2 regions of the Marinilactibacillus sp. Marseille-P9653 genome follow, and region 2 is predicted to be linked to the other one. Evidence: riboswitches for the same ligand, from Rfam matches in the RefSeq annotation. Region 2 holds a riboswitch; the other holds the start of a gene.

Region 1 (16,550 bases), on a different contig from region 2:
GGTTGACAGAATAACAGAGATTACAAAAGGACCAGCTACGATATTTCTAGGAGATACAAGTGTCGTCACTACTTTTGAAAAAGATGGAGAGCGCTTGGTCGGTACAGCTGCTTCAGAAGAAATTGTAAATAGTGTATTAGTTGGTGAAGAAATCTACGTGGGAACTGCAGATATAATGGGAGAAATGAACCAAACAGCCTATCAGCCTATCTATGATGTTACAGGAACTCCAGTTGGTATGTGGTTCGTTGGTGTTTCTCAACAAATGATCAATGATTCAATTTGGTCCATTTTTTCAGTACTTATTATTGTGATGATTCTTGCAGTCATTGTATTCATCATTATCTTGTCATTATTCAATAAGCGACTAAAAAGACGGTTTGCGGAAGTTTCAACTGTTTTGGAGCAAGGTGGTCAAGGAGACTTTACTAAGGAAGTCAATGTCACTTATTATGATGAAATTGGTCATATTGGAGAAAGCTTCAACATTATGAGAGCTCAACTCGCTAATTTGTTACATCATGTAGATGAGCAAGCTAATTCAGTAGCTGCTTCGTCAGAAGAATTGCTTGCGAGTTCTTCAGAATCTTCAAAAGCGACAGAAGTGATTACAGAATCAATGAATTCAATGGCAGATACAACAATGACTCAATCTGAGAAAACGAATAAAGTGAACCAGACGATTTCAGATATTATTCAAAATATTGCGAATATGTCAAAACGGATTAAAGTGATTCATACTTCAGTAGAATCTGTTCAACAAAACGTTACTAATGGAGAGTCCATCATTCAAGACTCTGTTACCGACATGCATACCATTAAAGAAAAAACGGACCAAACCTCTTCTTACGTAAAAGTATTGAGCACACAATCAGTAGAAGTTGAGAAAATCGTTTCGTTTATCAATGAAATTTCAGAACAGACTAATCTACTCGCTTTAAACGCGGCAATAGAAGCTGCACGAGCGGGTGAGCAAGGTAAAGGATTTGCAGTAGTGGCCGAAGAAATCAGAAATCTTGCCGAGAAATCTGCCAACGCTACAAAACAAATTGAGTCCATTATCAGCGAAATCCAAGGAAACATTTCAAAATCTTCTCTTTCTATGAAAGAAGCCGATGAAGCAGTTGTTCACGGAGAAGAAAGTGTTCAACAAGCTGGGAAAGTATTTGAAAAATTAACCAATTACATTAACCGATTGAATCAGGAATCCAGTTCCGCTGAAAAAGAAGGAACCGTTGTTGCGAATCATTCATCAGAGCTAGAATCGATGATCAATGAAGTAACCGGTGCAATCGAAGAGATTTCAACTAAAGTAGAAGATGTTGCATCATCTACAGAAGAACAAAACGCTTCAATGGAAGAAATCACAGCCGCTTCTAATGACTTAGCAGAAATGGCACAAGAACTACAAAGCAAGGTGAGTTTATTTAAAGTTTAGATAGATTAGATCTATAATTTAAGAAAACCCGATCAAGCTTTATGGAAACTTGATCGGGTTTTTAGCGTATTGAAAAGTTTTTAATATGACAGGTGAAAGTTTAAGCTGATAGATAGAACATATTTGGACATTACAAATAGGAAAAAAATGAAGTGATTAAATAAGATGTATAAAGCTTTTAGTAATGCCCTTTAATTATATAGAATTATTCCGATAATAATAATTTGAGCAGTATAAAATAGAAGCGAAGATGAGGTAAAAGTATTGAAGAAAAAAGGTCTTAAATTAACGAGTCAATTCAGCATTATTGTTGCACTATTGTTTGCCATTATATTTATAAGTTTAAGCGTGACAATCTATGTTAAAACTTCTGAAACTATTCAGAATATGACAGAACAAAAAGCTCAATCAGATTTAAAATTAAGTGAAGAAACTTTAAACAACTGGTATCCTGGAGACTGGTCGATTAGAAATGGCGAACTTTATAAAGGAACGTTAGCTGTAAACGATGAAATGGTCGATAGAATCACAGAAATCACAGGAGGTCCTGCTACGATTTTCTTAGGAGATACAAGTGTTGTCACTACCTTTGAAAGAGATGGAGAGCGTCTAGTAGGCACGGCTGCTTCCGAGGACATTGTTAATACGGTTCTAATAGGCGGGGAAGTTTATGTTGGTACCGCGGATATTATGGGTGAAATGAACCAGACTGCTTATCAACCTATTCTAGATGCTGCAGATAATCCTATTGGTATGTGGTTTGTAGGGGTTTCACAACAGATGATTAAAGAATCAATCTGGTCTATTATTTCAGTATTGATACTGGTTATGATTGTTTCAGGTATTTTATTTACAGGAATTCTATTTATATTCAATAAACGACTGAGAAGAAGATTTGAAGAAGTTTCAAATGTTTTAGAATCAGGTGGTCAAGGAGATTTTACCCGAGAAGTGGAGGTTACCTATTATGATGAAATTGGTAATATAGGAGAAAGTTTCAATGTCATGAGAGCTCAGCTCGCTGAACTTTTGTATCATGTCGATGAGCAAGCTAATATGGTTGCTGCTTCATCTGAAGAACTTCTAGCCAGTTCATCTGAATCTTCAAGAGCCACAGAAGTGATTACGGAGTCCATAACTTCTATGGCAGATACAACCTCTGCTCAATCAGAAAAGACAGGTAAAGTGAATCAGACAATTTCAGAGATTATTCAAAATATTTCGAATGTTTCTAAACGAATTAAAGTGATTCATACTTCTGTAGAATCCGTTCAACAAAACGTTACAAATGGTGAATCAATTATTCAAGATTCAGTTTTAGATATGCATACCATCAAAGAAAAAACAGATCAGACTTCATCATATGTAGATGTACTGAGCACTCAATCTCTAGAAGTAGAAAAAATCGTTTCGTTTATCAATGAAATTTCAGAACAGACTAATCTACTCGCTTTAAACGCGGCAATAGAAGCTGCACGAGCGGGTGAGCAAGGTAAAGGATTTGCAGTAGTGGCTGAGGAAATCAGAAATCTTGCGGAGAAATCTGCTAACGCTACAAAACAAATCGAGTCCATAATTAGCGAAATCCAAGGAAACATTTCAAAATCTTCTCTTTCTATGAAGGAAGCCGATGAAGCCGTGAATCACGGAGAAGAAAGTGTGCAAAAGGCTGGAAAAGTATTTGAAAAATTAACCAATTACATTAACCGATTAAACCAGGAATCCAGTTCGGCTGACAACGAAGGAACAATTGTTGCAAATCATTCGTCAGAACTTGAAGAAATGATCAATGAAGTAACTGATGCAATCGAAAATATTTCAGCTAAGGTAGAAGACGTAGCTGCGTCCACTGAAGAACAAAATGCCTCAATGGAAGAAATCACAGCCGCTTCTAATGATTTGGCAGAAATGGCACAAGAACTACAAAGTAAGGTAAGCCTATTTAAAGTTTAAAAGAATAGTAGAACCCTCGTTAGATAAAATTTGAAGAGGGTTCTTTCTACGAGATTATAAATATTATGCAAAAACCAGCAGATTCCTTTAGGAGTCTACTGGTTTTTTTTAGTTGTTAATTTTCTGGTGGGATAACAGGTAGTAGTCTTAATCGGTAGACAGGAAAAATTAAGTATACGAGAGAAAAAATGACTATTAATCCAATTCTAGAGAGAAAAATATACTTAGAAGGAAGGACTTGGCTGGAAATACTGAAAGAAATTGTAACTAATATCAAACTAATTAATGTCCAAAAGCGAGTACTGATTTCAACTTTCTGACCATCTTTAACGGGAAGTGAGTTACTTTTAGACCCAAATAGTTTTGCTTGAATTGTCGTTTGGTGACTTTCCAAATTTAATTCAGTTGATGGTCCTGCGACTTTTTCGTCGGGTTGACCATCTATTTTAATGGTCATAAATCCTGGTGAACCCAGTAAACCGGTCTTTCTAACGATGGTAACACTCATGAACTCATCCTTTATATACTCTATACCTTCATTGAACCTCATTTAAACAACAATTACAAAAGGTAACTACTCTTTAACATTACTAATCATCACGAACAACACATTTAATGTCATGAATAGAAGGCTATTCCCATCAAATGAACCACCTGAACGACATGTTTCATCATAGTATTTTACAGTAATGAAAAGAAAAACTACGCAAACAAATGATAAAAAAAACGATAAAGGAATTTTATTTATAGACTATTTTCTTCGAATAAATTTTGAAGCAAACAGATTGAATGAATACCATTATAATTGTTACGAAAAACAAAAGTCCCATTGCTGAAAATGGTTTGAAATACCATTGGTTTTCTATCAAACCGCTAGCAAATACCAATAAAGCAGACGAGCAGAAACTGATTATGTTTCCTTTGATCATTATTTCTGGTTGATGATGTTTTGTAATAAACAGGCTGAGAACAATAAATGCGATCAGCATGAATAGATACATCAACAAACTACCAAAAGCGAAATCCGCATACATTGATAGAAATACATAAGGAAATAGATAGCCTAACAAACTAATTTTTTTAACCATTTTTGAATTCAAAAGATCACTCCTCAAATGTTCTGTTAGTACATCGTTGAAAATCGTAAAAAAATGAGTTCTGGCTTATTGTTGACTCTAAAAGGGAACAAGCTATTTCCAAGCCCTCTACTAACAATCATATTCGTATCTTCTTCAGAATAAATACCATCTGTATATTTAGGGAAAAGCCCTTGGTTTGGAGCGATAAGACCACCGATGAAAGGAATTCTAAACTGACCGCCATGAGCGTGACCGCTGAAGACAAGGTCTATATCTTGTTTGACATATAAATCGAATAATTCAGGACGATGAGATAAAAGAATTTTAAATCCTTCATTATCTTTTGTGAGAGTCGCTAGCTCATTTTCTGGATCAGCATTTGGAAAAGAAGGATCTTCTATTCCTAAAAGCGTTAGCTCACTAACTCCGGAAGATAAGGTAAATGTTCGATTATCCATGAGTATGACTGTTTGATTGATAGCCTCAATCAGTTCTTCATACTGACTACTTCTAGCTTCGTGATTACCCGTAACGAAATAGACAGGCGCAATCTGAGTAGCTCTTTCAATAAAATCAACGGCAACAGGAATATCGGTATTTCTGGAATCAATCAGATCACCAGTTACTACGATGATATCTGGATAGACTGCTTCCAATTCTCTGATGAGTTTATTACCCCAGTCCTTATTATGTAAATCAGATACTTGAGCGATTGTATAGTTGTCGAAATCGCTTGGCACTTCATCATCGATTAACTCATACCATTTTGTTTCAATATGCGTGTTGCCCCATATGATCCAGATCAAAAGTAACGGAATGAGAAAAAGAAGAAAGCTGAGCACTTTGTGTTTTTTAATACGTTCAATCATTCATACTCCTCCAATTGTAGAACAGATAAAAGCAGCGTATGGGTTAGTCTTCAATAATGGACAATTTGTAGGGTGGGAAAAAATAGTTCGTAACGAAAAAAACGGGTATTATTACTAGAAGGAATTTCCAAAAGTTGCTTACACCTAATATAGAATTAGCTATGACAAGAAATATAATGATAGAAAAAATCATAGGTGTGTACCATTTTCTTGTCTTGATTTCTAGCACGGCTCCGTCTTTGACATTGACTATCTGTCTTTGAGTACCCAATTCTTTTAATTCTATTGTAGCTGTTTTTTCTTCTATGTGGATGACATTCGGTTCATCCAGCTTAAGCTTTTCTATTTGATCATTGACCTTGATTTTCATTAATCCACCTGAGCCCATGAGTCCGGTGTTTCTATGTATTTTGATGCTCAATTTTATTTTCCTATTATTTACAATCTATTAGACCTTTAAGTTTTTTGCTCCCCGTTAACAAACAGATCGTAAGTACCATAAACATATTGAATGGCAAAGCTTATAAGTACCAACGTAGCGGCTGTACCCCATCTAAAAGCACCTTCAAGCAAAGGTACAAGGATTACGATTAAAGACATTATAGTCCAGAAATAATAATGAAAATATTTCTTGTACACAATATCAATCTCATCACCATTCTTTACTATAATTTCTTTTTTCTTTTCAAGAAACAGTTTGATTCCAAACGTTACTTGTTCTCTTGGAATTTGAATCGTTAGTACTTCTTGGGGTTTGATTTTTTCAATTCGGTCACCATTAATTCTAAGTTTCAAGTTTGCCGCAGAACCCATGAAACCAGTGTTTCTATATACTTTAATACTCATTTTAGCCTACCTCCAATATTAGTAACTATTCCAGTGTTGCTCTTTTTCAGATAGATCTGATGTACGTTTGATTAAATACTTCGGAACAAACATATCGAAGATAGTCAGTCCTATGATAAAGAAAAGATGTATGAAGATAGTTGAACGAGCAATTGAGAAATTATTAAAAAAAGGGATAAGGGTTGTAATAATCAGCGCAAAACAAATTAAATATCTTAATCCCCACATGAGATTATTTCTTACGATATCAAATGTTTCTCCATCTTCCACAGTAAACGTTTTACTGGTCAAAGCGGTGCTAATTTTGATCGATTCTTGTTCTTTAGGGATTTCAAAAGTAACAGATTCTCCAGGCGCAAGTTTTTCCAAAACTACATCTTCCATTTTGACTGAAATATTGCTCATTACACTAAATACGCCGACACTTCTTTTAATAGTTACACTCATGATCAAACAACTCCTTTGAATAAAAGTACCATAACTTCAAGTGAAATGAAATCGCATTTATAAATTTATTTAGGAGTATATAAACCTTTACATTTTTTAAACTATTATCTAGATATATGCTATAATAAAACTATACGAATAGAGGAGAGTGCACATGTCATTTTCATTTGAATTTCCAGTAGCAATTGTAATTGCCGTAATACATATAATCATTTCTTTTAGTCTCAACGTTTCCACAAAGTACAAAACGGTATTTCGCATTTATTCGATTTTGGTAAGTCTCAGCTTCATTATTTTTTATATAGGATTTCCGATGTTCTTTTACGACATCATTTCTGACCAGACTGCATCAAGGGGAATCTATTTTGAAGGACTAGCGTATTCATATCTTCTGCTTTTTCTTCCACTCATAGTGACAGCTATAGTGATATTTGGGCAATGGATCATGAAACAAGAGAGTTTTTCGAAACCGACTAAATATATTGCCCTTACAGGACCATCTCTGTTATTAGCAGGTTTAGGCATCATGGCATACTATCCATTTATGCTATTCTTTTATGGGTTTAATTAATACCATCTTAAAACAAAGAAAACAGCTTCACCCAGAACAAATGGGGTAGGCTGTTTTCTATTAGATTCGGTTTATTTCTGCCATTTGATATCTGACTCTTTTATTGGTCGGATCACTTTGCAGGGATTGCCTGCAGCGAGGGCATTTGGAGGGACATCATTGAGTACGACACTCCCCATTCCAATGATAGAATTTTCTCCTACCGTTATATTCTGAGCGATTTTTACATTTCCGCAAAGCCAAACTTTATCTCCAATAGTCACTGGCTTTGCATATACTCCGCCATCAGCGCGTTCAACTGGGGCTTCAGCATGATCTCCCGTGTAGATTCCAACTCTAGGGCCAATATAAACATTGAACCCAAATTCGCACCTAAAGTTTGATTCAATAAAGGCACTTTCTCCAATATGACCCATGAGTTGCTCTAGAATAGATCGATCATAAGTACTTTCGTCGTTGACTTGTTTATTGTAGAGACGACATAGTTTGATTGCGGATTTTCGAGCTTTGGATAGGTTACACTCAGTTGGACAGAAAAGATAAGGTGTGTATACTAAACACAACATACACAGGAGGAATCTATCATGTCTACTCGTCGTCCACGTCGAACTTATACAGAAGAATTTAAGAAACAAATTGTTGATTTACACAAAGCAGGAAAATCAAGAAAAGAAATCATAGAAGAATATGATCTTACAGGATCGGCTTTTGACAAATGGGTACGTCAACATAGTCAAACCGGTTCATTCAAAGAAAGAGATAACTTAACACCTGAACAGAAAGAATTGAAAGAATTAAGGAAAGCAAATACCCAGCTTAAGATGGAAAATGATATTTTAAAGCAAGCGGCGCTGATATTCGGGCGAAAGTCGAAGTAATCAAACGCAACAAACATAACTATTCTATATCAGCGATGTGCCGTGCCCTTAAGATCAGTAGAGGATCTTATTATTACGAAGTAATAAAGAAAGAAAGTGACGCAGAACTCGAACAAGCGATTATTGAAGAGTTTGCCAAAAGCAAAAACAATTATGGCACGCGTAAACTGAAGAAAAGATTGAAGAAGCGTGCGTTTATCGTATCTCGTCGGAGAATTGGACACATTATGAAAAAGTTTCATCTGGTGTCCAAGTATGATAGACCATCATACAAACCACAAAAGAGTGGAGTCAATCAAGCGAAGATTGAAAACGCATTGAACCGTGAGTTCAATCCGAAAGAGCCGATGAAAGCTATCGTCACGGACTTGACCTATGTCAAAGTTGCCAATAAGTGGTTCTATGTTTGTTTTATTTTAGACTTGTTTAACCGCGAGATCATCGGGTATTCTGCTGGTCCCAATAAGACAGCTGACTTAGTCCTGCAGGCTCTCGCTACAGTTAAGGGTGATTTACATACGGTCAACGTGTTCCATACTGACCGGGGAAAAGAATTCGACAACCATACTATTGATGAGTTACTGGATACCTTTGATATTGTGCGCTCGTTAAGTAGAAAAGGGAATCCTTACGACAATGCCGTAGCGGAGTCCACGTATAAATCATTTAAGTTTGAATTTGTCTACGACAACACATTCCATACACTCTATGAACTGCAGGTCCAACTTATGGACTACGTCCATTGGTGGAATCATTTTCGCCCACATGGATCATTGGACTACGAATCTCCTATCGATTATCGAAAAGATTGGGAACAGGAACAGTCTGAAATGGAAGTCTGCAAATCCGTTGTTCCCCAGCTGGTCGAAACTAGCCTCTCATTCAGTTAGAGAGGCAAAAGGAAAGTGAACTCAATCATCATTTACACCTTATAATTTTTGTTCAAAAAAGTGTTGACATACCACAGTATGGTTAGAGTGGGTTATCAATGTTTGAAATAACTCAGATAGTTCCTCACTAGTTATATCAGGCCATAGAGATTTCAGTAATGCGTGAGTGTCAGTTTTGTGGGTTAGTGTTACTTCTGTAATCACTGTAAGACTTCCTTTCTCAATTTTAAAATTATGAAATAGCTTTAGTAAAAAAAGTAAGTTACCATTAAGATTACTGCATAGTTAAAGAAAAACAAGATAATTTTATTTAAATTAGTAAGTTTGACAGGGCTTAGCATTAATGCCGGAGCAGTGAACAACATCCCAAAACTTAACCAGGTACTGTTTGTCCACAGAATGGCAATAGCCAATACATAAGCAATACTCATAAGTTGGATTTCAATGGAGCGTTTGACTGGCTTATTCCTCTCTGAAGTTTCAGCTAAAAATATAGGAATAAGTAAGGGTATAAAGAATCGTAGATGAACTAGAGAAATGAAGCCAGTATGGATATAAAAGCCTATTGTATTGAGTAGTAAAGCTTTTAATATTGTTGAAACTGATATAGAAAAAACATCGAGTTCATAGAGTCTGAAAAAATAAACTGTCTGAGTCAGTATTCCATAACATAGTAGTAAAAGAAAAGTAGCAACTGAATGAACAAATAGGAAATACGTTAAATTTAACAGTAGCAGACCCTCTAATATAAGGATGAGCGTCTTTTTAAGTGTTTTTTTCTTATTCAAGGATACCTTGAGGTTCATTTCAATGACTTGATTGATTAGAATAAAGGTAGTCAAGAGGAAGAAAGAAAGGATGTTAAGGTTAGAATAGGGTAAGGAAAGAATCGTCCCCATTAGTATGTAAAAAATAGGTAGTAAAATGTATGAAAATAATGGATTATTAATGGTCTCGGATATTCTAAGTTTCAATCTTATCATCCTTTAGTATAGTAGTGTTTAACTTTATCATATCACATTTATATAAGATTACCTGAAATAATTTTGAATTCAGAATGATTGTTCTTCCCTAATGTGGTAGAATAATATAGGTTTACAATGAATTCCCGATAGGACGACCACAGACCAGGTCGGAAGCCTTGTAACCGATAATACAGTAGGGGGAATACTACAATGGAAGAAAGAAAATTATTTACGTCAGAATCAGTTTCAGAAGGACATCCGGATAAAATTGCTGATCAAATTAGTGATGCTGTACTAGACGCAATTCTTGAAAAGGATCCAGATGCTCGTGTAGCCTGTGAGACTATGGTAACAACAGGTTTAGTCTTGATAGCTGGTGAAATCAGAACAAATACGTATGTCGATATGCAGAAAATTGCTAGAGATACTATCCGAGAGATTGGGTATACGCGTGCTAAATATGGTTTCGATGCGGATACATGTGCAGTACTTGTTTCAATTGATGATCAGTCACCAGATATTTCTATTGGAGTAGATGATTCTGCTGAGTCAAAAGCTTCAAATGAAAATGATGCACTTGATAAAATAGGAGCTGGAGACCAAGGGCTTATGTTTGGATTTGCTTCCAACGAAACGCCAGAGTTGATGCCTTTACCTATTTCTTTAAGTCATCGTCTAACGAGAAGGATTGCTCAAGTTAGAAAAGAAGAAATATTAGATTATCTAAGACCGGATGCTAAAGCTCAGGTCACAGTTGAATATGATGAGCATGATCAACCTAAGCGTATAGATGCAATCGTAGTTAGCACACAGCATTCTCCTGAGATAGACTATGAAACTTTGAAAAATGATGTGATTGAACATGTCATTAAAGAAGTAATCCCAGCAAAATGGTTAGATGAAGATACGAAATATTATATTAATCCTACTGGTAGATTTGTAGTTGGTGGACCTCAAGGGGATGCCGGATTAACAGGTAGAAAAATTATTGTTGATACCTACGGTGGATATGCAAGACACGGTGGAGGAGCGTTTTCTGGGAAAGATGCTACTAAAGTAGATCGATCAGCCAGCTATGCAGCTCGTTATATCGCTAAGAATCTTGTTGCTGCAGGTATTGCAGATAAAGTTGAAGTTCAACTAGCCTATGCTATAGGTGTAGCACAACCTGTTTCAATAGCAGTAGATACCTTTGGAACCGGAAAAGTGGTTGATTCGAAAATTATTGCAGCCATTCGTCAGACGTTTGACCTTAGACCGGCTGGCATTATTAAAATGCTTGACCTACAACGTCCAATATATAAGCAGACAGCTGCGTATGGTCATTTTGGCCGTACAGATATCGATCTGCCATGGGAAAATGTAGATAAAGTAAATAATCTTAAAACACTTTTACTATAAATCAATATGTTTATACTCTAAGACTAGAGCCTTGTTGTTCTAGTCTTTTTGTTATTTACATAAGTTGTTAACAACTAAAAATTAAAATAAGCTAAGCGAAAATCGATTCAGGAGGACATATGCAAATAGAACTGGTAAAAGGCGTTGATTTGAAAGTATTATCCACTCAAAAATTTAAAACAGTGTCCATTAGAATCAATTTCAAATCTTTAATAGATGCCAATGAAATTACGAAAAGAGCCTTATTAGCAAACTTATTAAGTACGAATAGTCAGCATTATCCAACACAAACAGATTATAGAACAGCACTTTCAGAACTTTATGGCGCTCAGTTTTCATCAGATGTTTCCAAGATAGGCAAGTATCATGTATTGACTTTAGATTTAGATATAGTAGATGAAACGTATTTAAATGAAAAAGGATTGTTCGAAAAAGCAACAGAATTTCTAAAAAACATTCTTTTTTATCCCAATGTACATGATGGTGCCTTTCATAAAGAAACGTTTAAAAGAGAACTTGAAAACTTAAAAGACGAATACGAAGCGGTTTACGAAGATAAACAAGAATATGCAGGGATAGAAACTAGCCGTCTTTATTTCGATACTTTGGAACAACAAATTCCTTCTTGGGGTAGGCCTGAAGATTTAACTGGATTACTTCCAAGTGATTTATACACTGTCTATCAGGATATGATTTTAAATGACAAAATTGATATTGTGGTATTAGGTAATCTTGAAGAAGAGAGAGTGAAAAAAGCTTTCATTGATTTCAATTTCGAAGCTCGAATGGTAAACAATGAATTGTTGTTTTATAGCATTAGTGAAGTTAAAAATCTAACTAGAAAAAAAGAAATTCAACCAATCACGCAAGCAAAACTTAATTTGGCTTATAAAACGACTATTTATTATCATCAAGACCTTTATTATGCTGGACAAGTATTTAATGGATTATTCGGTGGTTTTCCACATTCTAATTTATTCACAATTTTAAGAGAACAAGAGGGACTAGCTTATGACATTGCGAGCGGAATCGATAGCTTTAATGGAGTACTTTATGTTCAATCAGGAATTGAACCTTCGGAAGCTATAAAGGTTGAAAAATTAGTAGGAGAACAATTAAACTCTATTCAAGAAGGCGCCTTTTCCGAAGAGGTTATAGATCAGACTAAGGCGTTATTGAAGAATGCTCTAATTCAATCTGAAGACCATGCAGAAAGTCTTATGGAAAAGTATTACAGCTTTAATTTGATCGATAAACCGATGATAAGTCTTGGAGAATGGGCTGATAGAATAGATGCTGTTTCAAAACAAGATATTATAAATGTAGCGAAAACGGTAGAATTAAAAGCCGTATTCTTATTATCGGGAGAGTGAGTCTAAGTTGAAAAAATTTGAATATAAGAATTTAAGAGAAACCCTCTATAGAGAGAAACTGGATAATGGGTTAACGATAACCTTGTTACCGAAAAAAGACTACCATACTACGTTTGCTTTGTTTAGTACGGAGTTTGGGGCAATTGATCAACAATTTATTCCTAATGGAGAAAATAACTTTATACAATTTCCACCTGGTATTGCACATTTTCTTGAACATAAACTTTTTGAAACTGAATCAGGTGATGTATTTGATCAGTTTGCACACCATGGAGCTTCAGCGAACGCTTTTACAGGGTTAACTAAAACAGCGTATCTTTTCTCTAGCACAAGTTATATAAAAGAGAATATAGAAACCCTTTTAAATTTTGTGCAAGAACCTTATTTCACAGATGAGTCTGTTGAAAGAGAAAAAGAAATCATTGGTCAAGAAATTCAAATGTATGAAGATCAGCCAGAGTGGACGGTCGCTTTAGGGCTACTTGAAAATTTGTATCCCAATCATCCAGTCAGTAACGACATTGCGGGGACATTGAACAGTATTCAAAAGATTACAGCGGACGATTTATATCTTAATCATCGTACGTTTTATCACCCAAGCAACATGCAATTATTTGTGGCGGGGAATATGGATGAAAAAGAGATTATAGAATGGATCAAAAAAAATCAGTTAGATAAAAATTTTGAGAGTGAGAAAGAGATTAAAAGACAATTCCCAGTTGTGCAACAACAAGAAATCATTCCTTATAGATCAGTCGAAGCGGATGTAGTTAAAGCCAAAGTACTGATTGGTATAAAAGGTGACAACGATGAGCTTGAAGGTGTCGAAGCTCTAAAGTATTCAATCAAGATGGAGTTTTTATTGAAATTGCTTTTCGGAGAGACTTCCACGACCTATTTAAAGTTATACAATGAACGTCTAATTGACGATAGTTTTAATTATGAACATACAGTTGAGAGGCAAATTGATTATCTTAGTATTGGAGGAGATGCGAATGACCCTCACGAGTTAACGATGATCCTTAAGACACTCTTATTAACGGCATCTGAGAGTCCAGATTTAAATGAAGCGCATTTCGATTTAGTAAAAAAAAGAAGTATTGGACAAGAATTACAATCACTGAATTCTTTGGAGTATATTGCTCAACAATTCGTTGACCTTCCAGAGTTGGAAGCATCCGTTTTTGATATTGTACCGCTTATGGAACAAATTAAATTAAAGGACGTTAAACAATTAGCTACAAGCTTTTTGCAAGAAAATAATATGTCTGTATTTCATGTTCTTAAAAGAACTTAGAGATTGAATTTGGGCTTTAAAATCAATAAATTTTAATCATTAGTAAATCTTTAATAGGATCCAGTACAGATGCAATAATCACCCTATACTCATAGTTTTTCGTGTGGTATACTTTTAGAAATGGGGTCATAACCCTTGTTTTATTTAGAATATAAACGATTATATAATGAGTGTAATAAAAAATAGTTATAAAGATAGACTGATCCCTGTAGGCATAGAAAATAGGCCCAAAGAATATAAAGTACTAGAATGATTGTTTTCTATAGAAGTATCAAATACAGGTTATAAGAATGACATTAGGGTAGGTGACAAGATTGAATGAAGTAGGCGAAAAGCTTAAAGAAGCTAGAAAAGCCAAAGGATACACATTAGATGACTTGCAACAAATGACTAAGATCCAAAAAAGATATTTGATCGCTGTTGAGGAAGGGAAATTAGATGTCTTACCAGGTAATTTCTATGCTAGAGCCTTTATTAAGCAATACGCGGATACTGTCGGCTTAGATGGAGAACAACTGTTAAAGGATCATTCTGATATTCCAGCACCTAAAAGTGAAGAAATTACTGAGCAAGTTAGAACAACACAAACTAGAACAAAGCCTAAAGAAAATGGTATGATGAGTACCATTCAAGATAGTTTACCAACAATTTTAATTATATTATTAGTTCTAGGTATTGCATTGGCTTTTTATATAGCCGTTAGTAGCAATTCTGGAGATAATGATTCATCTGTGAATCAAGACGAAAGTGCACAAAATAATGTAAATGTCGAAAGCAATGAAAATGCGGAGAATGCTCAACCAGAGGTTCCAGCTGACACTGATGACGAGGATACTGAAGAAGAACCAGAACCAGAACCAGAACCAGAAAATCCATTCACTATTGCGCAAGAGTCTAGTACTGGTGGTACGACCACTTATACTGTATCGGGTCCCCTACCGGATGATAAAAGTTTGACTTTGAATGCTGAAGGTGGAGAATCTTGGGTAAGTATCACTGTAGATGGTACAACAGCTGAACAAGCGCTTCTGTCTGGTGGGGAATCTATCTCTACAGATTTAACGGAAGAGGTAGAGACTGTAGCTATTGTAATTGGAAATGCTGCTGTTACAACTGTCCAATTAAGTGGACAATCTGTAGAGTATGCACCGGAATCGGCGAATGCTGTTAAACAAGATCTGATTTTTAACTTCGAGCAATAATAATAGAATGTTTTTTCAGATAAAGACCGAGTTAATTCCATTAACCCCGGTCTTTCATTTGAATGTCTAGGAGGAAATTATGAATTTACCGAATAAATTAACGATGCTTAGAATCTTTATGATTCCAATATTTATTGTGCTAGTCGTTATGCCTATAGATTTAGGAACAGTAGAAATTTTGAATTCTTCTATTGAAGTTAAGCTATTGATTGCGACGATTGTTTTCGCTGTTGCCAGTTTTACTGATTGGTTGGACGGTTACCTTGCAAGAAAAATGAACATTGTATCAAACTTTGGAAAATTTGCAGATCCACTGGCAGATAAAATGCTGGTTATGACGGCATTGATTTTACTGGTTCAGTTAAATTTGGCTCCTGCATGGGTTGTAGCGGTTATCGTATGTAGAGAACTGGCTGTTACAGGATTGAGACTATTATTAGTTGAACAAGGTGGAACCGTATTGGCTGCTTCTTGGCCAGGTAAAGTGAAAACTAATACGCAGATGCTTGCCATTATTTTCCTCTTGTTGAATAATTTTCCTTTCAATTGGACAGGCATCCCTGTTGCGACGATTCTATTATATATTTGTCTAATTTTCACTTTATATTCTGGATTTGACTATTTTTATAATGCGAGACATTTTTTCAAAGGGACATTCAGTAGTTGATCGACTTTTGAGTAAGGCGTGTGTGATCTTAAGGGATTACGTACGCCTTTTTTCTAATCTTTGAGGCGGTATTCTAAAATTTAATATGATAAAATCAAATTATGCTATCTGAAAAAAACAGATTAAGATTAATTGAACAGTATTTATATGTAGGAGGATTAGTATGAAAGCTGAAATTATTACAGTCGGAACAGAATTACTTATGGGGCAGGTTATCAATTCAAACGCTGCCTATCTATCGAAAGAATTATCTTCTCTTGGTATTGAAATTTATCATCAGGTAACTGTTGGAGACAATGCTGAGAGACTAACCGAAGCGATTAAAGTAGCTGAATCTAGAGTAGATACAATCATACTGACAGGAGGACTTGGACCTACTGAAGATGACATAACGAAGTCAGCGGTATCAAATCATCTAGGCTTAAATATGACCATACATGAAGAAACTGAAGAAAAGATTATTGAACGCCACAAATATAGCGATTTTAAAATGCCAGAAAACAATCGACTTCAGGCGCTTATACTAGAAGGTTCAGAGCCCTTACTAAACGACGATGGACTAGCAGTAGGCGTATTCTTGGAAAAAGATAATCGAGCTTATGTTATGCTTCCTGGACCACCAAGTGAACTGAAACCTATGGTCGAAAACTATCTTAAAAAAAGACTGATTGAAC
Region 2 (16,550 bases):
AACGAGCAGTCTATTATCAAAGTAATCAGGCACAGCTACTGGAAAATAAATTAGAAGATATTCAAAAAGACTCAGGAGACACGGGGGTTTCTATCTACAATAGACAAAGAGCCAAACAAAGAGGCGAACAAGTTATTCTCTTAGGCTATGTTTTCTCAAATGCCTTTGTGATTCTGATTACTTTGATCTGTATCGCAACGATCTTCAATACGATCTCCACAAGCATTTCCCTCAGAAAGAGAGAGTTTGCGATGCTGAGATCGATGGGAATGACACCGAAAAGTTTTACTAAAATGATTCAACTGGAAAGTATATTCTATGGATTAAAAGCACTCCTTTATGGACTGCCGATCAGTTTCCTGATGATTTACGCAATTTATAGAGTATGGCGTACCAGATTCCAATTCGCATTTGAAATGCCCTGGGGTGCAATCGTCATAGCTGTCATCAGTGTGTTTGTGATTGTTGGACTAGCCATGATCTATTCCAGCAATAAAATCAAAAATGACACCATTATCGATGGATTGAAACAAGAGAATATTTAATCGAATAGTCAATAGAAAAGTCGTTCAATGGAGTAGTACTCGATTGAACGACTTTTTGTTTTAATTAAACATTGTTGCTTGTTTTCTTGAATGGTATAGTTTTATAAGAGTTTGAAAAAATAGAAGATATTTAACTATGCATTATCAGTTAAATTGAATAGTAATAGAAAGGAGTGTACGAACAATGAAACTATTTGGAATAGAAATGAACCCCAAACGAGTTTTGATGGCTGCAATAAGTGCCCTATTTTTAACTGTGTTTATATTTAATTACTCAGAAATATTTGCGACTATATATGAAACGGGTCGAGATTTTGGTAGAAGCCTCGTCAGTCTGTTTATGTCTTAAAAGATATACATACTTACATAGCATTTTAGGATATTCTGTAGCCCGTTTGAATGAATTCTATCTTACTAATAACTTAAAAAGCAAGAGACACCACTCAGGTATCTCTTTCTTTTTATAACTGTTCTTTATTGGAATATGTACGATACTCTTTGCTTTCCACTGAATTTGCAATTCGATCCAGTGATCTTGATATTTTGTAAACCATAACACCAAAATATATGACAATAAGTGGCGTGACCAATAAAGGTATCAATGAAAGTAAACTAAAATAATTTATAAAATCCATAAGTTTTACACCTCCTATTTCGAATTACGTTATTCACGGGAATCTATTTAGGTACTTTTATCCTCTAATAAAATCATAGAGGAAACAAATACTCATATCAATTGATAACGGTTTTTGTATTTGATCTGCAGGTGTTATAATAACCAAAACTATACTATACAGATTTGAGTTAGAGAAGGAGCGGCTTGAACATGATGCCTACAAGAGATAACGGGTACACCAATATAGTGATGCTAGTGGCAACGGTCGTAGGTGCGATTAGTGGAACAATCATTGGGCTGTTTTTTGGTCGAATGTTACTTGGTACATTTATCGGCGGAGGACTAGGATATGCAGTTGGAACATTGATTTATTTCTTGAAAGTAAAAGAAGATATCAACAAGCATAAATAGAACAGGTTTAAAGTAAAAGTATCATAATAGAACTCGAAGACTTCACAACATGTATGTGAAAGCTTCGGGTTCTTTCTGATTTTATAGACGAAACAAACAGTACGATTCTGTTCACATTTCAAACAAAAAGCGGTTACGTAACAGTAAGCTTTTTTGATAGAATAGAGAAAAGATAAAATCGTACTATTTTTTTCAGCTTTTACTATAGGGGGAGAAAGTGTGGAGAAACTTAAAAATGAGTTAAATATCGCAATTAGGGGAATCGTGTTTATATTTATACCAGTAACGGCATTGATCTATGTGCTTTACGGACTTGTATTTAAAACGGAACTTAATATCTTTACCTTTGAATTGGCTGCATCTCTATTTTTATTTTCAAACTGGATGACTGATAAATACAAACAAAATAAAATTGAAATACAGCTGGAAAATCTAAGAGAACTGGAAGACGTCATTCAAGAAGGAAAGTGGGAGCTTTTGGATAGGCGCCAAGACCAGCTCTTGATTAGACCGAGCTTTGATTATCCATTCAGTCTTGTCATACCGGACCAAATCACGATTCACTATACATATAAAAGAGCCACCATCGAAGGACCTAATCACTACATCAGCTTATTAAGCGAGCATTTTAAAGGCGATCAAACAGTCTGGTCCAGAAAGTGGTCAAGGTTCAAAATCCTAGCCTCAGGATTTGTCTTATTTTTACCCTTGTTTCTAGATTCAGGCATCCTCTGGGAAAGCAAGGTCCTTTATCACAATGTCTTCGCAACGACTCACGAACCAGTCGAAGGTGTCGATGAACGTACACAGGGTAATTTGGTAGAGAATATCAAAAATTCGGGCATCGGCGTAGAGAGTGAAGCCTACATCTTTTACGTAGAAAATGACAATTAGATCGTTAGAACAGATAAAGACTTCCAGAACAAGGAATACCTGACAGAAGTAGGTACCTATTTTGATAACAGGGACTTGAACATTGTTGGGGACTGGTTGTATTACGTAGATGGTAGATCCATCAAAAGAATTCAGTTTGATGGAACAGACAAAGAAACGATTTTCGATATAGATTATCCATATAACATGCAGATCCAAGGGAACTGGATTTACTTCATCAGTATAAATGCTCATTCAAATATCTACCGAATGAATCTGGATGGAAAAAATCTTGAACGGTACTTGGATGTGTTCGCAACAGAATTCACCTTGTACGATGATCATATGCTGTTCAGTCATGGAGCAGATGAATATGACTACCGCCAGACAGTTGAAAAAATAGACTTGAATGATCAATCTCGAACCGTTTTATTTCACGGAAACAACTCTGGTTTAATCGAGTGGGATGGTTACTATTATTATACAAACGATAATTCAAAACTGATTCGAAGAAAAATTTCGGAGCCAGCAGAACCAGAAGTGGTTACGAAGGCATTGATTTCAAGCTTTACCATCACTGATAGTGGAATCTACTACGGACTTGACCGAACTTATCAATCAGGAATGTACAGAATCGACTTAGATGGACAAAACGAAGAAAAACTCAATGTGAAATCTAACTTGATTGATGGACTGAATAAAGTCGAAGACTCCGTGATCTTTCGAATCAACAACATGAACCGACCATCAGAAAACTAGACCCAAAAACAGGAGAGATCACAGATATAGAAGCTTAAAACTTTGGGAGAATAGTGAAAGGAGCATCAAAAGATGAAAAAAACAAAAAGCCAATACTGGAATTGGATCGATATTGCACTAAGAAGTACGCTTTTTTTAATCTTACCTGGATTCTTAATGATCTACGTATTTTACCAAGTGTTATTCAATGTAGAGCTAAACCTGTATTGGCTAACTTTATTCCTTACATGGACTAGTGTCGTCAAGTTGATGATTGAGAAATACGAACACCAATCATTAAATGAACCCTTGCCAACCTTTGAGGGAATCGAAAGACTATTGACCACTGAAAACTGGGAAATCCTAGATAGAACGACAAACAGTATGGTCATCAGGCCTACATTCGACTTCCCATTCAACCTTCTGTTAAACGACAAAGTAACCGTCAATTACGCAGACGGTCGTGTAATCGTTGAAGGTCCACTTCAGTACTTAAATGTCTTTCTCCAAGAAATACGTGGAGACAAGAAGATAGAGAAAAAGAAAAACTGGACAGTTTCAGGTATCATTCTACCGGTCTTTGCGATTTCTTTGCCAATTTTATTAGATGGAGGCTTGTGGCGAGAAATGAGAATCTTCTATCATAATGCATTTGCTAGTGCAGAAGTTCAAATAGAAATACCAGAAGAAGGATTCTTAGGGAATTCCGCTGAAAACATCTTAAGCAACGGTTTCGGAGCAGAAAACGAGGAATTCGTCTTTTATATTGAAAACAATGAAATCATTAAAGCCAACAAAAACTTTGAAGAAAGAGAAGTTTTACTAGATTCCCAAGGGGCTACCCGAATGAATCTGAACGTCGTAGGCGATTACTTGTATTTTACAAACTATGATGAATTGATCCGGGTGCCAATTGATGGTGGAGAAACGGAAACGATTTATGACATGGAAGTTTTGACAGAAGTCCAGATCAAAGATGACTGGATCTACTTTACCAGTTACGAAGACAACAGTAACCTTTATAGAATGGATCTGAACGGTGGGCAAATCAAAAGACTTTTAAATGAATACGTCAGTAAATTCAGTGTATATGAAGATAAAATCCTGGTCAGTTATGAAAAAGATCATGCGCTTCGAACAGATAAGCTCAGTTTAGATGGTAGCGATCAAACACGACTGCTAAACGAAGATACCTTCAAGCTGTTGGAGTGGGAAGGCTATTACTACTACCTAGATCCCGGCAGCATACTTTACCGCAAAAAAGTAGATGGTTCAGGTAAAGCAGAACAGATCCTCTACGAAAACGTTCGAAACTACACCATCACAGATCAAGGAATCTTTTATTCCATCTACCAGTCAGACCTAACCAATACCGAAAACGGCGTCTACCTGACCGATCACGAAGGAAAAGAAAGCGAAAAACTCTTCACCGCAACCAACATCACAAACTTCGCCACAACAGAAAACGGCGTCCTATTACAATCCAGTGGCTCCTCAGGAAGACCGAGAGTGTATGAGTATTCAACTGGGGAAGTTCGATTTATGGAATAGCCCATTCAAATACTAATCAACTATTAAAAAGTAAACAGTATAAAGAATGGCTCAATCTTAATAAATTTCAAAAGGACGTGAGTCACATCAATAAACGTTTAGAAAGTGATGAATTATACGTTTTAAATTTAATTGCAGATATTATAGGTGAGAACTACAAAGGGCAGATGAGGTTTGATACACTTCTTGGTGACTCAGGAAAAAGTGGAAGACGTGTTAAGCTTCCAGTAGATGCTTTTTTTCCAGCAGCTAACCTTATAGTTGAATATAGAGAAAAACAGCACTCACAACCGGTTGGAATTATGGACAAACGAATGACAATAAGCGGTGTTTCAAGAGGAGAACAAAGAAGGCTTTACGATTTACGCAAAGAGCAATGGGCTTTGGATAATAAAGTTGACCTTCTTGTTATATCATACTTTGATTTAGCACATAAAAAACTTGGGAAATTAAAAAGAGATTCAGATCATGATAGGGTAGTCTTGAAGAATTTCCTGGATTTCATCTAAAAAAAACAAGCCTATGATTAGAAAATTTAATGAGAAACGAGTAAAAGTATATGAATACGTTACTGGAGAAATTTGGGCGTTAGACTAAATATCTAAATCATTAAATAAACCAATATTGTATAGAACTGTATATTCTCAAGAAAGAATGTGGCGAGATGAAAATAAAACCCAGAAAACCTAGTATAAAGAGATCGATCAAAGCCAAGACAACTGGTAAAGCGAAGAGAGCTATTAAAAAATCAATTAACCCTACTTATGGTAAAAAAGGTGCTGGATGGGTAAAAGATCCCAAAAGAGCAGCAAAAAATAAAATCTATCATGCGACGACTTTTGATACTAGAAAAGTACTTGCTCCTAAGAAGCATTCAAATAAAAAAGCTATAAAAAAACCAATTCAATCATATAAAAAAACAACAACTAAACTAAAAGGTAAAAGTAATCACGATACGTTACTTTTCTGGATCTTGGTGACCTTAGCTTTTGTAGGATTTTTTAGTGGTAGTTTAAGTGGTTTTGTATTTGCGATCGTTATGGGATATCTGGCTAATAAAGTATTTAAACGTAAAGCGATAGAAGAAGAGTATACTAGTATAGCTAAGATGGATAATGTCCCTATAGATTCTTCGTTTAATATCAATGATCGCTCTGAAGAAATAGGATACTATTGTGGAAAACATTACACAGAGTATGTGGATCAGATCAAACAATTGAAAAGAGAAAAGAAAAACCAAGAAGCCATAAACTTGTTAAACGAATTGGTACTAGTTGTAGAATCCGAATCGGCAATCAACCAAGCAGGGATACCACCCTTTTATTATGAGCAATTGGCTATACTTTATAGAAAAGAAAAGCAATCAGATAAAGAAGTTAAAATATTGGAAAGATACATCGAAGTCACAAGTCAGTATGGAGACCCGAGCAAGAAGTTAGTAGAAAGATTGAATAAATTAGTAGTTAATAATACTTAATTTATATTAAAAACGATTACGGTTGCCAAAACTAATAAAATAAACATATAGAAAAGGCTATTTGAACAGTAATGGTTCTTTAAATAGCCTTTTAAATTTAAATTTGTAGAAAACTTGTTCCCAAAACTTCTTTTATAAATGAGTATGAATAGTTTATAATAGAATATACAAGTATTCATAATATTCACGTAATTGAAGGAGGAAAATAAAATGGCTAACCAGAATCCGAAAACGATTTATCAATCTTTATGGAATAGTGCAGATATACTACGTTCTAAAATGGATGCAAGCGAATATAAAAACTATACATTAGGCTTAATTTTCTATAAGTACTTATCAGATAGCATGCTTCACCATGCGGCGGAATTGTTAGAAGAAGAAGTGACAGACCTTAAAGAGGCACAAGAAGTATACACAAATGCATTTAACGATCCAGAAATTAAAGAAGACTTAATCGATGAATTGAAATTTGATTTTTCTTATGTATTAGAACCTAATTTAACCTTTACAGCATTAATGGAGTCTATCTATAAAGGTAAATTTCAGTTAGAAGATTTAGCTCAAGGATTTCGAAATATTGAACAAAGTAGTGAGTTGTTTGAGAATTTATTTGAAGATGTAGATTTATACTCTAAAAGACTAGGTGAGACGGTACAGAAACAGAATCAAACGATTGCGGCTGTTATGAAAGAATTGGCTACACTAGACATGGCTTACCAAGGAGACGTCTTAGGAGATGCTTATGAATACCTTATCGGTCAATTCGCTTCAGACTCTGGTAAAAAGGCAGGAGAATTCTATACACCGCAACCTGTTTCTAGTTTGATGACACAAATTGTTCTTCATGGGAAAAAGATCAAAAAGGTTTCTCAGTGTATGACCCTACTATGGGATCAGGCTCGCTGTTATTAAACGTAAAAAAATATACAAATGAACCCGGGACGGTTAATTATTTTGGTCAAGAACTAAATACATCTACTTATAACCTAGCGCGAATGAATATGTTCTTGCATGGGGTAGATATAGCCAATCAACATCTGAGAAATGCAGATACCTTGGATGCGGATTGGCCAGATGAAGAACCGACAAACTTTGATGCAGTTCTAATGAATCCGCCGTATAGTGCTAAATGGTCAGCGGATAAAGGATTTCTAGATGAACCACGCTTTTCAATGTATGGCGTTCTAGCACCAAAATCGAAAGCAGATTTTGCTTTTCTATTACACGGATATTATCATTTAAAAGATTCTGGCGTAATGGCGATCGTCTTACCTCATGGGGTTCTGTTTAGAGGGGCAGCTGAAGGGAAAATCCGTAAGATGTTGCTTGAAAATGGTGCGATTGATACAGTGATTGGTCTACCAGCAAATATTTTCTTTAATACAAGTATTCCGACAACTGTTATTATCTTGAAGAAAAATCGTGAGAATAAAGATGTGCTATTTATTGATGCAGCTAATGGGTTTACTAAAGCTAAAAACCAAAATAAACTAGAAGACCATCACATTGGTAAGATACTAAACAGCTACATGGAGAGAAAAAACGTTGAAAAATATTCGTACGTCGCAACGTATGAAGAAATTATAGAAAATGACTTCAACCTTAATATTCCAAGATATGTAGATACTTTCGAAGAAGAAGAGCCGATTTCATTAGCTGAAGTAGCAAAAGATATGAAAGAAACTCAACAAGCGATCGCAGAATCAAATGCTGCTTTAGCACAAATGGTGAAAGAACTATCTGGATCAACAGAGGAAGCACAACAAGAACTAGACCAGTTTATTGAATTACTAGGATTTAGTAATATACAAGGTGGTGAGGAAAGTGAGTAGTAAAATACCTGAAATTCGTTTTAATGGATTCACTGTAGATTGGGAACAGCGTAAGTTGGGTGAATTAGGATCTGTTGCAATGAATAAGCGCATATTTAAAGAACAAACATTTAATACAGGAGATATACCTTTTTATAAAATAGGAACCTTTGGTGGCAAACCAGATGCTTATATATCTCGAAAAATATTTGAAGACTATAAACAAAAATATCCTTATCCGAAAAAGGGAGATATTTTAATTTCTGCATCAGGCAGTATTGGAAGAACTGTGGAGTATAGAGGAAAAGATGAGTATTTTCAAGACTCTAATATAGTATGGTTAAAACATGATGAAAGACTTGTGAATTCGTTTTTAAAGCAATTTTATAAAATTGTAAAATGGCAAGGCTTAGAAGGCAGTACCATAAAAAGACTCTATAACAAAAATATTTTGAATACATCTATATTTATTCCTTCTGCCGAAGAACAAGATAGAATTGGTGCTTTCTTTAATCAACTAGACGACGCTATCGCTCTTCATCAGCGTGAGCTAGAAAATTTTAAAAAAAGTAAAAAAGCTTTCTTACAAAAAATGTTTCCAAAAAATGGTGAGACTGTTCCAGAAATTCGTTTTGATGGATTTGCTGATGATTGGGAACAGCGTAGATTAGGGGACTATGCCATTTATCGTCGTGGTTCATTTCCTCAACCTTACGGAAATAAAGAGTGGTATGATGGAGATGGAGCGATGCCGTTTGTTCAAGTCGTAGATGTAACTAAACATTTAACGTTAGTTGATGACACTAAACAAAAAATAAGCAAACTCGCACAACTTAAGAGCGTATTTGTCCCCAAAGGAAAAGTTGTAGTAACTCTTCAAGGTAGTATAGGTCGTGTTGCTATCACGCAATATGATACTTTTGTTGATAGAACATTACTTATTTTTGAAGATTATAAAAATTCAACAGATGCACACTTTTGGGCTTATGTAATTCAGAAAAAATTTGAGATTGAAAAGCAAAAAGCACCGGGAGGGACTATAAAGACCATTACAAAAGAATCTTTATCATCATTTGAGGTTTCACTACCAGAATATCAAGAACAAAAGAGAATTGGTTTATTCTTCAAACAATTAGATGATACTATCACTATGCATCAGAGACAACTAGAAAACCTGAAACAAACTAAAAAAGCATTCCTACAAAAAATGTTTGTATAACTATTTCTTGAAAGAAAAGAGGTGAAATAATGGCTAAATTTACAGCTGAACAAGTACTAGAAAATGATTTAATCCAGAAACTGATTACGGGTAAATCGCAATGGACGTATCGAGAAGATTTACGCACTGAGGCAGACTTGTGGGCGAATTTTCGGAATAAGCTGGAAGTGAACAATAAAGATACCTTAAATGATGTCCCGCTTACTGAACAAGAATTTCGTCAGATTCAAAATCAACTCAATTTCCCAAGTTTCTATGCAGCGGCTAAGTGGTTAGCGGGAGAAAATGGTGTTGCAAAGGTTCAAGTTCAAAGAGAAGATGCTGCTTTGGGAACGATTCGACTGAATGTCATTAAACGGCAAGATATTGCTGGAGGTATGTCTTCTTATGAGGTAATCAATCAATTCAAGTCAGATAAGCGCACAGTAGAAGATTTGAATCGCCGCTTTGATGTGACGCTTTTGATTAATGGTTTACCGATGATTCATATTGAATTAAAAAATCGTGCCCATCCTTATATGGATGCTTTTCGCCAAATCAAAAAGTATTTAAAAGAAAGCAAGTTTACCGGTATTTATTCAACGTTACAAATGTTTGTAATGACAAATGGAACAGATACGCGCTATATTGCAGCGGCACCAGATACGAAACTCAATGAACAGTTTTTAACGAAATGGGTGGATCATGAGAATCAGCCAGTTAATAACTACTTAGAGTTTACGGAAGCCGTTTTATCCATCCCTATGGCCCATAAAATGGTGACGCAATACACCGTTATTGATGATGATAAAAGAGCCCTTATTTTGCTGCGACCGTATCAGATTCACGCGATTGAATCAGTTAAAGAGGCTTCTAGAAACCAGCAATCTGGATATGTCTGGCACACGACAGGATCTGGTAAGACCTTGACGTCGTATAAAGTAGCTAGAAATTTACTTCAAATTCCTTCCATACAAAAAACGATCTTTATTGTTGACCGTGTGGATTTAGATCAACAAACAACGGCTTCTTTTACCTCATATGCTGAAAATGATGTCATTGATATTGACGAAACAGATAATGTTTCAGACTTGATTAAAAAGCTGTTGTCAGAAGATCAAAAGGTGATCATCACAACGATTCAAAAACTAAACTTTGTGATGAAACGGTTTGCTCATCAAGAAGGGTCGAAAAAATACATACAATTGACCCAATCAAAAATCGCTTTTGTAGTAGATGAGTGTCACCGTGCTGTAAGTGCAGCGAAGAAAAAAGAAATAGAAGAATTCTTTGTACAGTCTTTATGGTACGGGTTCACTGGAACACCAATCTTTAAAGAAAATGCTAAGAAAGTTGTGGGTAATTTACCGAGCACCACAGCGCAACTTTATGGAGACCGCCTGCACGAATATACGGTCAAAGAAGCGATTAATGACCATGCAGTGCTGGGATTCCAAGTTGAATACAAGTCTACATTCTCTGAAGAAGAGTTAGATAAAGCAGTCGTCGCTTTATCAGGGAAAGATCAATCAGTGATAGACGACATGGGCTCAGAAGACAAAGAAGCTTGGTTACCTAAGTCCGTTTATGAAGAAGAAAACCATATGCTAGAAGTTGTTGATTCTATTATAAATAAATCTCGAAAAAAATTAGGGTTTCAAAAAGGATCTGGACAAACCTATAATGCCATTTTAACGACACCTTCTATAGCCCAAGCTCAGCGTTATTATGATTTATTTAAAAGTGTAAAAGCCGGGGACACGACCGTTAAAGTAGATGAAGAAACCAAGCGTGTACTTCCGGACTTTCCGAAGGTTGCCATTACTTATTCAATTAGTGAAAATGAAGAAGCTTCGATTACGAATCAAGATAAAATGAAAGAAGCACTAAGAGAGTATAATAACGAATTCGGTAGCAATTACACAATCGAAACAATGCGAGCCTATAATCGAAATGTTAATGACCGATTGGCTAGAAAAAAAGAAAAATATTTAGCACGTGCGGAGCAATTAGACTTAGTCATTGTAGTGGATCGATTGCTGACAGGATTTGATGCACCTTCATTATCTACTTTATTTATTGACCGAGCACCTATGAAACCACATGATTTGATTCAAGCATTTTCTCGAACCAATCGTTTATTTGACAAATCAAAAAAATATGGTCAAATCGTTACTTTCCAAGTGCCACAGACTTTTGAACAAAGAGTAAAGGAAGCATTGATACTATATTCAAATGGTGGAGAAAGTGACGTGCTAGCACCAAGTTGGGAAGAAGCGAAAGAAGCCTTTATTGAAGCAGTCTTAGAATTAAAAGAATTTGTCGCTACTCCCTCTGACGTAGATGGACTAAATCGTGCCCAACTTAAACAGTTTGTTAAAGCTTTCCAAAAGCTTGATCGAAACTTTGCTGCTGTACAAGTTTATAGCGACTATGAAGTAGAACAACTAGGGACTATTTTTCCAATAATGAATCAAGAAATTGAAGAATTTAATGGAAAGTATGTAAATGCACTAGAGGAATTAAAAGTAGACCGAGAAGATGATGAGCCTATCGAAATTGATATTGCTTACGAATTAGAGTCGGTTAAAACAGAAGAAATCAATTACGAATACATTCTAATGTTGATTCAAGCCTTTGTACCAAGTGGCAACGATGAATATGAATTACTTGCCAAAGAAGACGCAAAAGCAACCGCTGAAGTAGAACGGTATATCAATGATTTAGCAAAGAACAATACAAAACTAGCTGACATTATGAAAGAGCTATGGGGAAGTATTCGACAAGATCCAGAGAAGTATCGTGATCAAAATATCTCTAATGTACTTGAAGATCGTATACTAGACGAGCAACAAGAAGTCATTCAAAACTTCTCCAACAAGTGGCAAGTCCCTCAGCCAGAATTAACCTATGTAGTGGCGAATTATAGTCCGAAAAAAGACAAGCAAAATGGCGAAAGCGAACTAAAAGAATCTTCTGATTATTATGCTTATAAAGATAAATCAGAAAAACCAGTATCTAAACTTAAATACTGGAAATCCGTACGATCTGATTTTGAAGAAGTTATGAAGAGTGAAATTTTACCGTTGCAGAGACGTTAGACATTAAGTAGTTCATCGAAGATATGATAATTTAGGCGATCACATCAGAATAAAAATGTTTAATGATCGAGTGAAAATTTATAGCCCAGGTGCTTTACCGGCTTCAGTAAACCTAGAAAATATCAAAGAAGAACGTTATTCTAGAAATCCCAAGCTTGCTGCAGCCTTAACCCAATATAAGTGGGTTAGGGAATCGAATGAAGGAGTGGGACGTATCTTTTAAGAGATGCAAGAATACTTTCTGGAAGAACCAAAGTATGAAGAACCTAATGGTACTGCTGTACAGTTGACATTAAACAATAATATAATAGCTCGTAGAGATAGAGAAACTGGACGTGTAAGTGATCTCGTTACTCCTGAATCTTTCAAAACTTAGGCGAGCTAGAAGAAATCGTTGTGTACCATCTTTATAATAGCAGACCTCTAACGCCCAGTTAGGCTGCCAAATTGATTAACAAAAGCGCTGTACCGACGCATAGAATTTTAAGTAACTTAGTGCGTAGTGGTATAATAGAAGTGCATCAATCGCATTCGAATGACCCTAATAAATACTATACGTTAGTTGGGTTTCAGTAAATCTGGAGCACTATCGACTACCTATTAGTCTATAGGTGCTGGGTGGAAAAAGACAAAGAAGATGACGCTAGTGATTGCTCACTAGTATCATCTTCTTTATTGAGTTATAACAATAATAGAAAATCTCTTATTTATACTGATACATAAAGCGTTCCATATAATAGATCAGTGTTTGACTGTAAAAGCCAGGGTAGTACAAGTCACTAGCGTGTTCTCCGTAGGGTGTGCGGATGATCGCGATTTCTGAGTTGTTGTTTTCCAAATAAGCATTTCTAAAGTTCTCTGATACTTGTGGGTCAACAATTGTGTCGTGTTGCCCTTGATAAACTAATGCAGGTGGGCTATCTTCCGTTACGAGCAAGTCAGGATCAACGAGCGCATCTTCTCCTGTGATCTCCTGATATCCAGCTAGTCCGTTTGCAGGGTAAATAGGGATGATCCCATTAACCGTCAGTCGCTCATCTAACAGATCCGTGTACTGGCCACTAGCTAGTCCTAGGGCGACAGCGTTAGCTAAATGTCCACCAGCTGAACCGCCTGAAACAAATACAGAATCGATATTCGCTCCGTACTCTTCATGATGATCCGCCAAGAAAGTCGTAAAGATACCTAGATGGCGAACCATATCATCGATTGAAAAATCACCAGAAACTTCGTCGGGAACAGTAGAAAACTCGACAAATTGGTCTTGATCATTCAAACCATACTGGACATCGAATACCACGTAACCCTGTGCAGCGAAATGCTTATTCACTTGGGCATAGTTTTCGGATCCGTTGCTGCCCGTGTTCCAACCACCACCGTGAATCCGTATCAAAGTAGATCCTTCTCCTGGAAGTTGAGTAGCATCTGTTGTAGGTGTATAGACATCAAAGCGTAATTCTAGTCCATCATCGACCCCTTCTGTTCCTTCGTAAAATAGAACATTTTCAGTCACACTATATTCTGTTGAGGATGTGCCAAAGAAGTAGTCAGGAATCGAGATTGGGCTGCTCATAAATAAGGGATCATCTTCACCAATCGTTTTCCATTGCTCGCCAAAGGCTTCAGAGTAAGATTCTTCCGCTTCGTGTAATACGGACTGAATCGTCGTCAACGGCAAGCTTAAAAAGGCGAATAAAGACAAGCCGAAAAAGGATAAAAGCATCCTGGCATTGAACGTATATTGATACTTAAAACTTTCAACAATAAACCTGTCAGACTAAGAAAGATGAAGCCATAAAACAAGCTATACTGAGATAGGACAACTTGTAGTAAGCCTACATCTCTGTTTGTCACCATAATGAATGCTAAAAAAGTACCGACTAGTAGGCATAGTGCAATGATTACAGCTAGAATCCATTTTAAAACTCTCTTTGTTTTCTTTTTGGACTGATTATTCAGGGAGTAGGCCCTGTGAACAGGACGAACAGAATAGAGTTGCGGTTTACTCGTGATGATCATTCCTAAAATCATCATCAGAAAAAGCATCCCAATCGACACCAAACTTCTAGACGATTCATTAGTAGGAGATATTGAAGCAACTGTATTTAAAAGCATTACAGCAACAAATCCGATACTGGATAATAGTAGGTAGATAATATCCAAAGGTTTGTAACGACTTCCAATCGTACTAGCAATGACATTGCTAATCAGCGTCGCAATTAATAGAATCCCATAACCATTCGCCAGAATAGAGTTCATAGGAATGATCAGATAAATAATACTAAGTAAAAACGAGACAATGTTCAAAATAAAGACTGACTTAAAAAAAGGTTTCATATACTCACTCCATGTTTTAGTGACGACTATATCATTGCCACCAATAAGATTTTCCACTCCTTCTATTGTATGCAATAAAAAGGTCAGTTGCAAAGTATACGTGAGTAAAATATAGTAGTGAAAATGAATCAGTTAGGAGAAAACAGATGAGTTCCTATCAATTTATCGCCAGTAACAAGCCGCTACCAGAAGTAAAGAATCCTTATGAAGAATATTTATCCATTAACGATATGATCAAGCGGAAGATGAAAGTGGACAAGAGCCTGTTGAAAGGAAAGGCTGTTGATAGAAATGAGAAAGTTGTTTTATATTATCCTACAGAAGAATCTTTCGACGAACTAGTTTTGTATAGAGATCAATCACCTAGTGATTATGCTGAAGAATATTCTAATAAGCTTTTCTTAACAGGTATTGAATGGAAATATACAGAAAAAAGAGCAGCACAGTTACTAGACTATTTGAAGGAACAACTTAAGCACAATGACGAGTTAGAAGTTTGGGATATTTGGTTAAATGTGCGCGATGAGGCTGAAATAAAAACCGTTAAAGCAAGTCGGTTATCCATAGCGGATCTAGCTTTCTTACACTGGGATAAAGCTTATGACAAACCGCAGTGTTTGCTTATCAAGAGATAACGCGCATATAAGATCAAATAAGAAGCAGGTGCGCACATTTGCGTACCTGCTTCTTAACGTTTTACTCTGTTAAATGTTTTTTATCATCTAGTTCTTTTATCAGTTCAAGAGCACTTTCTACTTTAGGTAGCACCTCTTCAAACCAGACTAATCTCTTTCTTCGCTGAAAAACACCGACTGCGTGTGGCCGAGGGTCGAGTTTCTCCCAATAGGCTTGCTTTTCAAGCAGTTCTTTCTTGTGGTCCTCAAAATAGTGTCTGACTTTCTTTAACGTTACTTCCATTACCTTAACATCTCCTTTTATTTTGCAATAAAAAAAAGCGTCACTTAATTAATGAGAAGTGTGCGCCTGAATACGGGTCTTATTTTCCAAGTGTACACTTGTTGGATTTAGCACCGTGCCTTAAGGTCGGTTGCTGAAGCTTCATCGGGCCAATTCCCTCCACTTGCTCTTAATAAGCGATGCTATTCTATTGTAGGAAAAGTATAGCACAAAAACTCAAGAGTCACTACTTCGTTATAAATCTGTATCTGTTTAATTGTTGAATTTTATTCTAAATTGACAAATATTTATGATATGCTAGTAAAAGGTGCTTTTCTACTGGTGGTTATTTATTGAAAAGGAGGGATAAGATGATTCAAAGAGGTACGGACTTCATTCTTGAAAGAGGTAACCCATTTAAATGGGTGAAATTTTCAATTTTAACGCATACTGTATTTGCTATTGTTAAGATACTGACTAGTGTTGTCAGCTTCTCTGTCTTTCTTTTTATCCATTCTTTTTATAACATTATGATCGTTAGAGCTAAATTTTTAGTTTTCAATACCCATAAAGACGAAAGTCAGCAGTCTTTAGATGCAGAGAAAGTGTATCAAATTATCGGCTATTCTATTATTGCAATCAGCTTCATTTTTACCATTTATTGTGTGCGGCTGTTTCATCCGAATTACAATATGATTGTTTATCCCAAATTTGTAGGGATTTTAGTTGCACTGTTTACAGTATTCGAGTTGATTATCTCCTTTTCCGGAATCGTGACCGCTAGAATGGAGCGCGACATACTGGCAGAGGCACTAAAGTTCATTAATATGACTTCATCACTGATTTCCATACATTTGACCCAACTGACATTAGTATCGTTTACGAATGCTGATTACCGCATATCCCTCTATATAGGCATTTCAGGATATATCATTGGGCTAGTTATTTTAGGAATGGGAATATTTATGATCAAAAGAGGACGATAGTTTAATCTG

The links. Region 2 has a riboswitch for S-adenosylmethionine ahead of LG377_RS11315 (hypothetical protein). Riboswitches for the same ligand answer to the same signal wherever they lie in the genome.
Region 1: another riboswitch for S-adenosylmethionine. It lies ahead of metK (methionine adenosyltransferase); the one in region 2 lies ahead of LG377_RS11315 (hypothetical protein).

The regions. Positions count from the first base shown of each region.
Region 1 is NZ_CAKAKH010000001.1:1,940,802-1,957,351, reverse strand. Features, by position in the region: gene LG377_RS09535 (methyl-accepting chemotaxis protein) at 1-1,438, shown strand, start outside; gene LG377_RS09530 (methyl-accepting chemotaxis protein) at 1,703-3,391, shown strand; gene LG377_RS09525 (hypothetical protein) at 3,507-3,899, opposite strand; gene LG377_RS09520 (hypothetical protein) at 4,181-4,333, shown strand; gene LG377_RS09515 (metallophosphoesterase) at 4,515-5,339, opposite strand; gene LG377_RS09510 (hypothetical protein) at 5,383-5,760, opposite strand; gene LG377_RS09505 (hypothetical protein) at 5,796-6,185, opposite strand; gene LG377_RS09500 (hypothetical protein) at 6,204-6,632, opposite strand; gene LG377_RS09495 (hypothetical protein) at 7,275-7,619, opposite strand; one part of gene LG377_RS09490 (IS3 family transposase) at 7,788-8,073, shown strand; one part of gene LG377_RS09490 (IS3 family transposase) at 8,073-8,971, shown strand; SMK box riboswitch at 10,062-10,149, shown strand; gene metK (methionine adenosyltransferase) at 10,147-11,337, shown strand; gene yfmF (EF-P 5-aminopentanol modification-associated protein YfmF) at 11,457-12,710, shown strand; gene yfmH (EF-P 5-aminopentanol modification-associated protein YfmH) at 12,718-14,007, shown strand; gene LG377_RS09470 (helix-turn-helix domain-containing protein) at 14,322-15,209, shown strand; gene pgsA (CDP-diacylglycerol--glycerol-3-phosphate 3-phosphatidyltransferase) at 15,289-15,876, shown strand; gene LG377_RS09460 (competence/damage-inducible protein A) at 16,040-16,550, shown strand, end outside.
Region 2 is NZ_CAKAKH010000002.1:175,868-192,417, reverse strand. Features, by position in the region: gene LG377_RS11390 (ABC transporter permease) at 1-545, shown strand, start outside; gene LG377_RS11385 (hypothetical protein) at 1,372-1,572, shown strand; gene LG377_RS11380 (hypothetical protein) at 1,792-2,466, shown strand; gene LG377_RS11375 (DUF5050 domain-containing protein) at 2,467-3,204, shown strand; gene LG377_RS11370 (DUF5050 domain-containing protein) at 3,277-4,734, shown strand; gene LG377_RS11365 (hypothetical protein) at 4,812-5,243, shown strand; gene LG377_RS11360 (hypothetical protein) at 5,399-6,211, shown strand; partial or broken gene LG377_RS11355 (type I restriction-modification system subunit M) at 6,422-8,043, shown strand; gene LG377_RS11350 (restriction endonuclease subunit S) at 8,036-9,241, shown strand; gene LG377_RS11345 (type I restriction endonuclease subunit R) at 9,271-12,321, shown strand; gene LG377_RS11340 (ATP-binding protein) at 12,377-12,544, shown strand; gene LG377_RS11335 (hypothetical protein) at 12,548-12,697, shown strand; gene LG377_RS11330 (alpha/beta hydrolase) at 13,025-13,993, opposite strand; gene LG377_RS11325 (hypothetical protein) at 14,002-14,658, opposite strand; gene LG377_RS11320 (hypothetical protein) at 14,805-15,293, shown strand; gene LG377_RS11315 (hypothetical protein) at 15,355-15,576, opposite strand; SAM riboswitch class I at 15,653-15,755, opposite strand; gene LG377_RS11310 (hypothetical protein) at 15,927-16,541, shown strand.